4 regions of the Anaerobacillus sp. QJM3NY_32 genome follow, and region 2 is predicted to be linked to each of the others. Evidence: riboswitches for the same ligand, from Rfam matches in the RefSeq annotation. Region 2 holds a riboswitch; each other region holds the start of a gene.
The links. Region 2 has a riboswitch for cyclic di-GMP ahead of AC0VYH_RS05905 (HD-GYP domain-containing protein). Riboswitches for the same ligand answer to the same signal wherever they lie in the genome.

Region 1: linked by a shared signal. The riboswitch ahead of AC0VYH_RS02155 (amidase) and the one ahead of AC0VYH_RS05905 (HD-GYP domain-containing protein) in region 2 are both predicted to bind cyclic di-GMP.
Region 3: linked by a shared signal. The riboswitch ahead of AC0VYH_RS20650 (anti-repressor SinI family protein) and the one ahead of AC0VYH_RS05905 (HD-GYP domain-containing protein) in region 2 are both predicted to bind cyclic di-GMP.
Region 4: linked by a shared signal. The riboswitch ahead of AC0VYH_RS11285 (anti-repressor SinI family protein) and the one ahead of AC0VYH_RS05905 (HD-GYP domain-containing protein) in region 2 are both predicted to bind cyclic di-GMP.

What each region holds. Positions count from the first base shown of each region.
Region 1 is NZ_CM149684.1:404,088-407,191, forward strand. It holds gene AC0VYH_RS02150 (HelD family protein) at 1-1,400, shown strand, start outside; cyclic di-GMP riboswitch class I at 1,565-1,651, shown strand; gene AC0VYH_RS02155 (amidase) at 1,694-2,596, shown strand; gene AC0VYH_RS02160 (YwbE family protein) at 2,652-2,846, opposite strand; gene ytzI (YtzI protein) at 2,824-3,003, opposite strand.
Region 2 is NZ_CM149684.1:1,090,578-1,093,681, forward strand. It holds gene AC0VYH_RS05895 (aldo/keto reductase) at 1-578, opposite strand, end outside; gene sda (sporulation histidine kinase inhibitor Sda) at 787-954, opposite strand; gene AC0VYH_RS05905 (HD-GYP domain-containing protein) at 1,013-1,654, opposite strand; cyclic di-GMP riboswitch class II at 1,666-1,749, opposite strand; gene AC0VYH_RS05910 (FAD-dependent monooxygenase) at 1,885-3,104, shown strand, end outside.
Region 3 is NZ_CM149684.1:4,040,686-4,043,789, forward strand. It holds gene AC0VYH_RS20635 (TRAP transporter substrate-binding protein) at 1-3, opposite strand, end outside; gene AC0VYH_RS20640 (GntR family transcriptional regulator) at 320-958, opposite strand; gene AC0VYH_RS20645 (hypothetical protein) at 1,112-1,405, opposite strand; cyclic di-GMP riboswitch class I at 1,619-1,719, shown strand; gene AC0VYH_RS20650 (anti-repressor SinI family protein) at 1,742-1,861, shown strand; gene AC0VYH_RS20655 (helix-turn-helix domain-containing protein) at 1,975-2,310, shown strand; gene AC0VYH_RS20660 (DUF5658 family protein) at 2,501-2,638, opposite strand; gene AC0VYH_RS20665 (hypothetical protein) at 2,667-2,930, opposite strand; gene AC0VYH_RS20670 (anti-repressor SinI family protein) at 2,943-3,065, opposite strand.
Region 4 is NZ_CM149684.1:2,112,027-2,115,130, reverse strand. It holds gene AC0VYH_RS11290 (glycine--tRNA ligase) at 1-1,193, opposite strand, end outside; gene AC0VYH_RS11285 (anti-repressor SinI family protein) at 1,575-1,712, opposite strand; cyclic di-GMP riboswitch class I at 1,738-1,826, opposite strand; gene AC0VYH_RS11280 (hypothetical protein) at 2,052-2,282, shown strand; gene AC0VYH_RS11275 (thioredoxin family protein) at 2,315-2,629, opposite strand; gene egtD (L-histidine N(alpha)-methyltransferase) at 2,707-3,104, opposite strand, start outside.

The sequences.
Region 1 (3,104 bases), 690 kb from region 2:
TCTTTGCACCGAATAGGATGTTTCTTGATTATATTTCAGGAGTCCTTCCGGAGCTAGGTGTAGGGGGAATTCAACAATCAACCTTCACAGATTGGACAATAAAAACGATTGAAGAAAAGATGACGATTGATTCATCTGGACACGACCTCAGAAAGTGGTTTGGGAAGAGTCGATTCGATTTTTCAATTGCAGAAGGAAGAGTAAAAGGATCACTGACATTTAAAAAATGGATTGATCAAGCTATACATCGTTATAGCAACTCAGTCGGTCCGGTTGGCTCCTTTCACCCATTTGAAGGAAGAGAGCTTTCAGAAACGAAGATCGAACAATGGTTAAAAGACCTTTCTGCATATCCTGTTGGCCGTAAACGCGAAATGATGATGAATCGTTTTAAAATTTGGATAAAAGGTGAGATCAAATCGGTAGAGGGAGCCCATTTAAAGAAAGAATATCGCAAACTAGCAAACGATCAGCTGAAGAATTATTTTAAAACATGGCCGAAGCAAACTGCTCTTTCGTTCTATCAATCACTTTTTCAATCGAATGTTCCTAGCTACATAACACAGTCAGAAAGAGCAGATGTTATAAGTGAAGAACTTGTGCTGGAAACGGCAAAGCGAATAAAAAAGAAGAAATTATCGCCGGATGACCTTGCCCCTCTCCTTTACATTCAATTTCAATTGAACGGTATTGATAAAGAACATAGGTTTCAGCATATTGTAATTGACGAAGCTCAGGACTTTTCACCTTTTCAACTGGCGCTTCTGAAAGAAGTGAATCGAAGTCAATCTTTTACAATATTAGGGGATTTGGCACAGGGCATTCATTCATATAAGGGCATTCATAGCTGGGAAGAATTTAGAGTGCTTTTCAACGGTAAAGACCTTTATATGGAACTTGAACAAAGTTATCGATCGACTTTAGAAATTATTGAATTTGCGAATGAAGTGATAGCTCATGCGGATATACCGGTTCAACCGGCTGTGCCTGTTTTTCGAAGTGGAAAGAAAGTCGAAATAAGCAAAATAGATAAGAAGAGGCATGTTAGTAGCTTGTTAAAATCAGCTAAAGAAATGAAAGAGAGAGGTATGAATACAGTAGCGATTGTTGGTAGGAGCGAAGAGGAATGTCATGATTTGTATGACAATCTTAGTAGGTATGATGAGAAGTTGCATCTCATTACTGCGGATGATCGATCTTATGAAGGGGGACTATCAATTGTGCCAATCTATCTTACTAAAGGATTAGAATTCGATGGAGTTATATTGGCAAATGCTAACGAAGATAATTATAGTCCACATGCAACAGATGCGAAATTACTATATGTAGGATGTACAAGAGCATTGCATGAATTAAAACTCTTTTATATTGATACTCCTTCACAATTGCTACCAGTTTAATCAAACGTTTGTTTAAAGGTTACCTTTGTTATTTCATACCATGAAATGAGCGATTGTTAGTACATTCAAGTATTAGCACCATTGAGCATTTACTTCACACAATCTACAAAAAAAGCTAAACTCTTTATTATTTATTGCCGATAATAAAAGTAGTTGGAATATAAAACTGAAAAAGGCAAACCTGTTGAAAAGCAGGGACGCAAAGTTATGGGCCTGCCCGCATGAATGCGAATGGTTGCCAAACCGCCAGGCTCCTTTTTGAGCTCTGGGTTGAAAAAAAGGAGAGCGTACATGTGAAGAATGTATCGGTTGCTGTTGGAATTCTCTTTTTTATACTGGGCTTTTTTGTGCAGATAATGGTTTTGCCTGAGGGGAAAGCTGAGGCGATAGAAATGGACACTTCTCTTGCTACATGGATTTGGAACACAAGGGACATTGAAACGAAATCAAATGAGTTCCTTCAGTTTATGGAGGAGAAACAAGTAACCGATGCTTACTTGCAAATAAATCGTTCAGTAATGGCATCTTCTTATGAATCATTTATTGGAAATGCGACATCCAAAGGTATTCGTGTACATGCTCTAGATGGGGCACCAAATTGGGCTACAAGAAATGGTGCTACATATCAGGCGAACTTATTTAACTGGTTGGATTCCTATCAAGCTAATGCGACAGAGAATCAAAAGTTTAGTGGTGTTCATCTTGATATAGAACCTTATCTTCATTCTGGCTGGACGAATAGTTATCAAAAAACGATTGCTTTCTATCAAGACCGTTTATCAGATGGAAAAACTCGTGCGATGAGTCTTGGATTATCGTTTGGTGTCGACACTCCTTTTTGGTTTGACGAACAATCTTACAACAATCGGTATGGATCGGGCAATTTAGCTGAGTGGATTATTCAAACGGCGGATGTGACTACATTAATGGCTTACCGTGATCGTGCTGATGGTGCAAATGGAATTGTTGCTCTTATTAGCAATGAGATAGCTTTAGCTGAAAAATATGGCAAGAAAATCTCCGTTGGTGTAGAGACAGGGCAAACGTCAGAAGCTTCCTACATTTCATTCTTTGAAGAGGGAGAAGCAGTCATGATAAAGGAACTTCTCAAAGTAAAGACTGCATATGAGCATTCCTCTTCAGTACAAGGTTTTTCCATACATTACCTTGATAGTTGGATGGCGTTAAAACAATAATAAAGATGAACCCCCGGACTGAAAATCAGCCGGGGGTTATTTTTATGAATTCAGCTTACGATAAAATCGATTTGACGCGACCAACCTGTCCATCTTCTAGACGTACTTTGATACCATGCGGATGGGTGGGGGATTTAGTCAGGATATCTTTTACAACACCTCTTGTCGTTTTCCCTGAACGCTGATCTTGTTTCAAGACGATATCTACAGTTTTCCCTGGTTCTATATTACTTCTGTTCTGTCCGTTCATCAGTAACCTCTTTCTCTGTCGTTTCGTTATGCTGCTCCTCAGGCAACGGATCGACAGTATGTTTGACACTGTATCCTTTTGATACAGCCATTCCAAAAGCAGCGGCAATGAAAATCGTCATAATGACAACGACGATGACTGTTATCGTAATAACCATTCCCGAACTCCTTTCCGTGATGTCTGCTTTCACTTTACCATGATTATCGCGGTTATGATAGAACATGATCTGACGAGGGTTGTCATATAGCTTAATCTGTC
Region 2 (3,104 bases):
GCTAGCGGACTCCAGGATTGTGTTTTGATGTTGTTTTGTTGATGAAATCTTCTCTGATCTTCCTGGTTGAAGAAGGGGTGTAGTTCGATTTGATTGATGCTTGGCTTTACGCCGGTTTCCTTTTCCAATTGTTCTAGATGCTCCGGAAGGAAATTACATACGCCAATCGAGCGAATGAGTCCCCATTTCTTAGCGTCAATTAATGCTTGCCAAGCTTCTGGATAAAGACCTTGTTTAGGGTTCGGCCAGTGAATGAGGTACAAATCATAATAATCCAGGTTGGCTCTATATAACGACTCTTGAATGGCTGTAACAGCTTTCTTATATTCTTGATAGCGACCTGGTAATTTAGAAGTGACGCGCAGTTCATTTCTAGGAACTGTACTTCGACGAATGGCTTCGCCTACGGTTCCTTCGTTTTCGTAATTGTAAGCTGTATCGATGAGGCGATAGCCAACGTCAATCGCACTATTAATAGCGGTTGCCCCTTCATTTCCATTTAGCAAGTAAGTACCGAAACCGATAGCGGGTAGTGTAAGACCATCATTCAATGTTAGTTCTGGGATTGATTCCTTCAACAAAGATCATTCCTTTCAATAATACTTAACTTTTTTATCTCACTTTAAATCTACCACTTCCTAAAAAATGCAAACATATGTAAGCGTATTAACAGTGAATTTATTTGTGAAGGGAGATGAAATCAATTAAATTTATCAAAAAAAGCTTATTGGCCAGTTGTGACCAGATAAGCATTTTTTTAATGTAGCGTCATGAGAGGCTGTCTCATCAAGTGAAATTGGCGATTTGTTCGTAACACTCCGTACGTGTTTGGGGAGGATTGATGCCTCTTCGGATGATTTCGCTCGTTAACATTTCAATAAAAGCTTCATCTAATTGAAGAGTATACGCATCACAAAATGCAATTAGTAAATCCTTAGTTGATAAGAGTCGCAATCTATTCGCCCTCCCTGTTGTATTTGGTTTTGTTTAAACGGTTATTGAATAGCGCTGCTTAATTTTGACGTTTGGCATAATCAAAATAATGAAGCAGAACCTTTTTCCCTTTTAGCCGTTTTTCCAAATAAGAGATAAACAAGGAGGTAGTGGATGGCTCATAGAAGTTATTCCGATGAACGTTAATTTCATGAATGGCTGATTGGTCAGAACGTTTTGGACGATAAGCTCGATCAGACGTCATCGCAATGAAGCTATCGATGACTCGAAGAATCGAAACAGATCGAGGAATTTGTTCATATTGTAATTGATAAGGATAGCCAGTACCATCGCTATTCTCATGATGATTTAGTATAAGAGACGGCTCAATATCAATCTCTGGAAAATCATTAAGTAGCTCTATTCCAAACTCTGGATGCCGCTCGACATACTCTTTCTCATAAAGGGTTAGTGGGCTCTTTTTTTGAAGAATTTCTGTTGGGACAAGTAGTTTACCGATGTCATGTAGCAAAACAGACTCAAGAAAGCGCCGTTTCAACAGTGATCGGAAATTGTAATGCAAACAGAAATCAATAAAGTAGCTCGTAGTTTGTACTGAATGGAGAAAGCTATGAGGGTCGTGACGTCTTAGGAGTTCCATCATTCGCAGTGTGTGTGATGAAAATAAATTAGCGTGCCCGTACAATGTACACTTTTCCATGTTCATTCTCCTTTTTAAGGAGCCGGTTGCACTACTTGCTCCCTATCACTCAAGTGCCCAGGCTAGAATGATAGTTCATCGCATTCTCTTTTTTTGTGGTTCTCTTACTGAGGTATCTTGACATAAGGATATACTTATATAATAAATACCATAAAAAGGTGAATTTGTTAACTGTTTTCTTTGATTTTTCAGTTTTTTTATTTGGAATGCCAATGAAAGGAGGTTGGGAAATGAATTCTGACGTACTAATTGTTGGCTCAGGTCCTACGGGTCTTGTATTAGCACTCCACCTAGCGAAATATGGAGTTTCATTTCGGATCATCGAGAAAAATGAGGGACCCGGAGAAGCATCGCGTGCGCTAATTGTACACGCTAGAACCCTAGAATTTTATAACCAAATGGGCTTCGCAGAAGAAGTCATCCACCGGGGGATTAAAGTGAAGTCTATCCAATTTCGAGAAGGAATGAAAGCAAAAGCCAACATCAATTTTCACGATCTTGGAAAAGGATTAAGTCCTTTCCCATTTGCCCTAAGCTATCCGCAAGATGATCACGAGCAGCTGCTAATTAACAAATTAGCCGACGAAGGCGTTGAGGTAGAATGGAAGACAGAGTTGGTTTCATTTATGGATGAAGGGGACCATGTTCAAGCTGTTATTAAAAAAGATAATAAGGAAGAGCGGAGTGAGTTTTCATATATATGCGGGTGTGATGGGGCACACAGTACCGTTCGAAGAGAACTTGCTTTTGATTTTCCAGGTGGAACGTATGAGGAACGTTTTTTTGTGGCGGATGTTAAAGCGAACACTGGCCAGTTATCTGAAAGTAGTTTAAATGTGTATTTAGATTCTGACACCTTTTACCTGTTCATGCCAGTTAGAAGCACGGGAATGGAGCGGATTATTGGAATAGTTCCTCGCCATTTAACCGATCAAAGCTCAGTTGCGTTCAAGGATTTCCAGTCGCTGATCGAGCAGAGAACAGGCATAACGATTCAGCATGTGAACTGGTTCCAAACGTACAAAGTTCATCATCGCGTTAGCAGTCATTTTAGAAAAGGACGTGCCTTTATTGCCGGAGATGCTGGGCACATTCATAGCCCGGCTGGCGGACAGGGCATGAACACCGGTATCGGGGACGCGGTGAACTTAGCGTGGAAGCTAGCCGCAGTGCTGCTTCAGAAAGCGGATGAAGCTATTCTTGATACGTTTGAAAAGGAGCGCATTGGCTTTGCGAGAACGCTAATCGATACAACAGATCGAGCATTTACTTCTATTATAGGCGATCACATGACGAGCAGATTACTGCGCAAAATCGTTATACCGAACGTGGCTCCATTTGCGCTTCGTTCCTTTTCAATTGCTCGAAAAGCAGCCTTTAGAAGGCTTTCTCAAATCAACATTCATTATCGCGAAAGTCATCTTAGTGATGGTACAGCGGGGGAAGTTCA
Region 3 (3,104 bases), 1.4 Mb from region 2:
CATCTTTTTCCCTCCAGGTAAATAGAATTGTATAAAACAGCAATGGTCAATTACTGTAGCTACCAAATTTCAAAAACCTTTCACTATGTAGATTAACCCTTATTGCGCAAACCTGTTAGCGCTTACAAAGTGTAGAAAATTTAATCATTGTTATACCCTTTACTTATGCAATAATAAAAGCCATTAATCATTATATATAATATATAGTGATTATATATAATAATTAATGGCATGTCTAGGGATTATATATAAAAACATAATTTATATATATAATCCCACTATTATATTAGTGATTTTTTATATGATTTCTTCTGACTTCTTATTTAACCATTTTCATAATATGTTCTCTGAAAGCTTCCTGAACTTCTTCTACATCACCTTTTTCCATTAATTTCACCAGATCTAAATGATATTTATATACTTCATCAGGACGGATTTGAACTTTAGGATTGAGCGCTGTAATATACCTCCTGATATGTCCAGTTAGCATATTCCATATTCTAGTGTAGACTTCTATTTTGGACCATTGAATAATGGTTCGGTGAAACTCCATATCTAAATCAGATTGCAATAAATATTCCGGCTTACCGAACTTCATTCGATCCACAATGTCATAAAGTTCTCCTATATCTTTTTTTCTCAAATTAGGTAAAATAATTTCTAATGCATTCGTTTCAATTTCTGCTCTCATTGAAAATATATGGTACATTTCCACCTTATCAATTTCAGTAACGAAAGCTCCTTTATACTTAACCGTGCGAATAAGCCCTTCTTCTTCTAATCCTCTTAAGGCCTCTCGAACAGGAACCTGGCTTATTCCAAACTTCTTTGCTACTTCTGTTTCCACTATTCGATCTCCAGGCTTTAGATTGTTTAAAATAATATCATCTCTTAAATTTTTTTTAACTTTATCCTTTAAGGAGACTAACGATTGTTTACTTGGTTTTCGTTCTTCCATTTTTCCCAACCCTTTTCAAATAGTATTAAAAGCTTTTACATTGTAACGAGTAAAAAATGTTTATAAATGATGTTTCAAATTATATATAATACCATTATATATAATTTGAAACATCATTATAAGAGAATTAAAAAAAGAGACCCGTTAAGGTCCCTATTGCTGGTTTTCAGTTTCATCATTCGGTTGCTTTTCAGTGTCGTCCATGTCCCCTTCATCCATGTTACCATCTTCATCTTTATCGCCTTCTTCTGAACCATCCTTATTCATTGTATCATCGTCTTCCTGATCAATCGTTCCATCGTCTTCGTTAACATTCTCTTCATCTTCTGGTGTATCTTCTTGCATTTCGGGATCTTCTACCGGTCCTTCTTCTTCATTTGCATTCGAACAAGCCGCAATACTCAGGGAAAGAAACATCGTCATCAGTAACAACATCCACTTTTTCATAGAAAAACCTCCATCGTTGTAATAGTCCTATTTTGACCATCTCAAGTGGATGTATGTATTTTCCTAACACCAAATTTAAAAAAAGCTATTTATTTACAAAAAAAGTCATATATTTTTGATATTTTTTACAAATTACAACACATTTCGTAGGTTTAATGGCCTATTATAATAGTAGGATTTTCATAAATATATGATGGATCGTACAAAGTATCCTCCAGAAAAGGGCAACCATTTTTGAAAAAAAGTGGGCGCAAAGTAAACAGATCTAAGGAAGCTTGTTGATAGAAGGCTTCTATGATGGCTGAACTACCTGGAAAGAGTTTAAGGAGGAGTTACATGGGCGTACATACGGAAGAAAATCTGGACGAGGAATGGATTAAATTAATGAAAGAAGCGAAGGAATTGGGCATCAAAATTTCTGAAATCAAAGCGTTTCTCAAAAATGAGGGAATGTAACCTGAACGAAAGCGGCGGAACGGACGTCGCTTTCGTTCTATTTACGGAACAATAACATACTGGTATAATTACATACAATCAAAGAATTTTGTCGAAGCATCGGAGGGATACACGTGATAGGTGAAGAAGTAAAGAAGTATCGTTTACGCAAAGGGTTATCTCTTTCAGAATTAGCGGAACGTGCGAATGTGGCCAAGTCATATCTGAGTTCAATTGAACGAAATATACAATCAAATCCCTCTATCCAATTCCTAGATAAAATATCTAATGTTCTTGATGTTTCGGTAGAGGTACTACTTCAGGGAGATGATCCTATTCATCAGAGTGAGTTAGACTCGGAATGGAAAAAGATCGTTAAAGAAGCAATGGAGTCTGGTATAAGTAAGGACCAGTTCAGGGAGTTTCTGGAGTTTAATAAGTGGCGTGCCAAACAGGGATCTGATCAATAAATTGTTTTTTTAAGAGCCGACATCTTCCAGTAGGCTCTTATCTATTTAGTTAACAGGATATATACCTAATAGCCGTGGATACACAATATGAAAGAATATAATGTTGAAGCCACGATTAATAAAATCCGTATTAAACCGGATTTAAAGTGATGAAATTTTAAAAGTAAGGCGATCAAAAAAAGAGACAAACCTATTTATACATTAGGATAACAAGTGGATCCATTTGAAATAGCATTCGCATTAATGGATTCACTTCTCCGATCCATCCATTTTGAACTCCACAATATGTGATAAATCCATCAAGAGCGTTAATCCATGCTAAATAAATAACAAAAAACTGCTCCTACGTTTTCCCTTTATTCATAATGAGACGATATATTTTGGTTTTGTATAATCTCCCTAAGTTCATCGTACATTTTCTGTTCATCTCGGATTATTCCTTTGATGTCTTGTTCTTTATTTTCAAGTCCGTGGATTTTCTCTAGAATAAAAGATAAATCGCACTTCCCTTTATATTCGTCATTGATGTAGAGTTTGGCGATCTGTTTATCAACCGCAATGATTTTAATCCTCTTCCCTAAAATATAAGAGACAAAAGTCCCTTCCCCTAATTTGATCACCATCATTCCTCCTTATTTTTTTGAGGAATTGATTAGAAAATCCTTCACTTCCTCCTTAGATAATCCCATTCTTCTTGCAATTGAAATAAGGGTCACCCATTCCTGATCCAATTTTTCGTCAGTATACGTTTTCATTCCCCATCCCCCTTATATAATTCAGCAATAAACGACATT
Region 4 (3,104 bases), 1.0 Mb from region 2:
TAATCAACCATAAAGTATTTCGAAAGTTCCGCATGAACAGCACGCGCTTCTTCAGAAAGCTTCTTAGATAGAGGGAATACAGCAGCTTTAAACGGAGCGATCGCTGGATGGAAGTGCATCACACTTCTAGTTGTGCCATCTTCAAGCTCCTGTTCCTCATATGCTTCAATCAAGAAAGCAAGAGTGACGCGGTCAGCACCAAGTGAAGGCTCAATGCAATAAGGCACATACTTCTCCCCTGTTTGTTGATCGTGATAAGTGAAATCTTCATTGGAATGTTCCATATGCTGCTTTAAGTCGTAATCTGTTCGTGAAGCAACACCCCAAAGTTCGCCCCAGCCAAATGGGAACTTGTACTCGATATCAGTTGTTGCATTACTATAATGCGACAGCTCATCTTCTGCATGCTCACGCAGTCGGATGCTATCTTCTTTTACACCAAGATTTAGAAGCCAGTTTTTGCAGTACTCTTTCCAATACTCATGCCACTCTAATTCGTTACCTGGCTTACAGAAGAATTCAAGCTCCATTTGTTCAAATTCACGAGTACGGAATGTAAAGTTACCTGGTGTAATTTCATTTCGGAAGCTTTTTCCAACTTGCGCAATACCAAAAGGCACTTTCTTACGCATAGAGCGTTGAACATTTTTAAAGTTTACAAAGATTCCCTGCGCCGTTTCTGGGCGAAGGTAAATTTCACTCGTGCTCGATTTAGTTACACCTTGATGGGTTTTAAACATAAGATCAAATTGACGAATTTCTGTGAAATCTTCACTGCCACACTCAGGGCAAGTAATATGATTTTCTTTCATCAAACGCTCCATTTCTTCAAATGAAAGGCCGTCTGCAATCATGTCCTCTTCATCAGTAGAAAGAGCGTCCTCAATTAATTTATCTGCACGATGACGTGTTTTACAGCTTTTGCAATCAATTAAAGGATCATTGAAATTACCTAAATGACCTGAAGCTTCCCACGTTTTTGGATTCATTAGAATGGCGGCATCTAGACCACTGTTATAAGGTGATTCTTGAACAAACTTCTTCCACCATGCATCTTTAATATTTTTCTTAAGTTCTACACCAAGTGGTCCATAATCCCACGTATTTGCTAGTCCACCGTAAATATCAGAACCAGGGAAAATAAATCCTCTGTGCTTTGATACTGAAACGATCTGATCCATTGAAATTGTCATGTCATTCTCTCCTTTTTTCTCAATCAATATAAAAAGCTCCCAATCCATGGACAAAAAATGTCCAGGGACGAGAGCTTATGCACCCGCGGTTCCACCCTAGTTGATGCAAATAAGGCATCCACTTTGAGAAACGTAACTCCAGACTGCCGTTTCATCAGACCTCGTTCGGGCTTCCACCGTCCCCGAATCGCTAAAGTCAAGGTTATTCTGACTACTATTTATCCTTCATAGTTAGTATGGTTTATGTATGCAATTGATATGACATATGATACAAAAAATATTGCCCTAAAGTCAAGGATTATTCATTTCACACCGTATTTGCTTTCATCAAAGCTTATCACAAAAAAACGACCTTAAAGGTCGTCATTCATTTATGTATATTCATAGATGTCGGTTTTTGTCTTGTCTTAAGAATGCCTGTACCTCTTCTTTCTTCAATCCAAGTTCCCTGGCAGCCCTCATGAGAATAACCCATTCTTGATCAAGTACCTTCTTAGGCTTAGGTTTCGCCATGGTCATTCTTTTCTCCTCCTTCTTGGGTTTTCCAGGAGGACCAGCCGTCATCGTTGGAGAACCAACATTAGACCTGTGTCTTTGCGTCCCACCCTTTAGGATGGTTTGCCCTTGTCTGGAGAATTCAGAAATGACACATTCCGACCTTAAACTTACAAAACACACAGCTTTTTAGTGAATAAATGCGATTATCGAGAAGTTTGACGTTATATGCTACTAATATACCAGTTATCTGATGAAAATTCAAAATATTTTTAAATTTTCATTTCTATTTCTAACATCCTAGGATTTCACTCATATCCTAACTGTATTCCCTGAATATATTTTTCACAAAGGAAGAGTGATATGCAGAGAAATCATATTAGTACCGCCTGGAGCGGCAAACATGTTGTACTACTTCGTTGTGAACCCACCTCTAGTACCGTAAAAACCATGTATAAAAGTCTTCATGCCCCAACAGAACCATTACATCCCCATTGTAGTGAGACACTTTCTACTTACCTTAGCATTGGATATACAGTTGCATTTGTTCATTCATTAATCGACGGCTCCATTGAATATGTTCTAACAAAATAAAAGAAGGTTGCCTTCGCAACCTTCTCTTTTGTTTAGAATTGACTTAAATATTCTTTCACCTGATCTGGATTTTTGGTATTCGCACTATGCAAGTGACCAATCTTTTTGCCGTCTTTATAGACAAGAAGGCTCGGGATACCCATAACATCATTTTCCTCTGTAATTTCAGGGAATTGTTCAATATCGATTTGAGCCCATTGTTTTTCATGATGAGCATTCATTATATCATCAATAAAAAAGTCAAGGCGCTTGCAATCCGGGCACCAGTTAGCTTCATATTTTAGAATGGATACGTCATTATTGTTAATGAATGACTGATAAGAATCAGCTGTTTCAATCTTCTTCATGATTATCTCTCCTTCACCTATATCTTCATTAACAATTATATCGAAATAATCATTGAATGTCTGTAAGAAAGCTTACGTTATTTCACACTAAGATAGTGCAAACTGAAAAGCTGTTCTTGATCAGTCCATGTTTTCATTGATGTGAAACCTGAATTCTCTGCTAACAGTTTAAATTCCTCTAGACTATATTTATAGGAATTCTCCGTATGAATCGTTTCATGGTTCTCAAAATGGATATGTTGATCACCAACGGTCACCATTTGCTCTAGCATACTGACAAGATGCATCTCAACCCTTCCCAGATTAGCATTATAATAGGCGTAATGCTCAAACTGATCTAGGGAGAAATTCGCCCCTAACGAAAGATTCAAATGACGAAGCATGTTTAAATTAAACTTTGCAGTTACTCCCTTGCTATCATTATAAGCACGATGCAGAAGAGATGGTGATTTCTTTAGATCAACTCCAATTAATA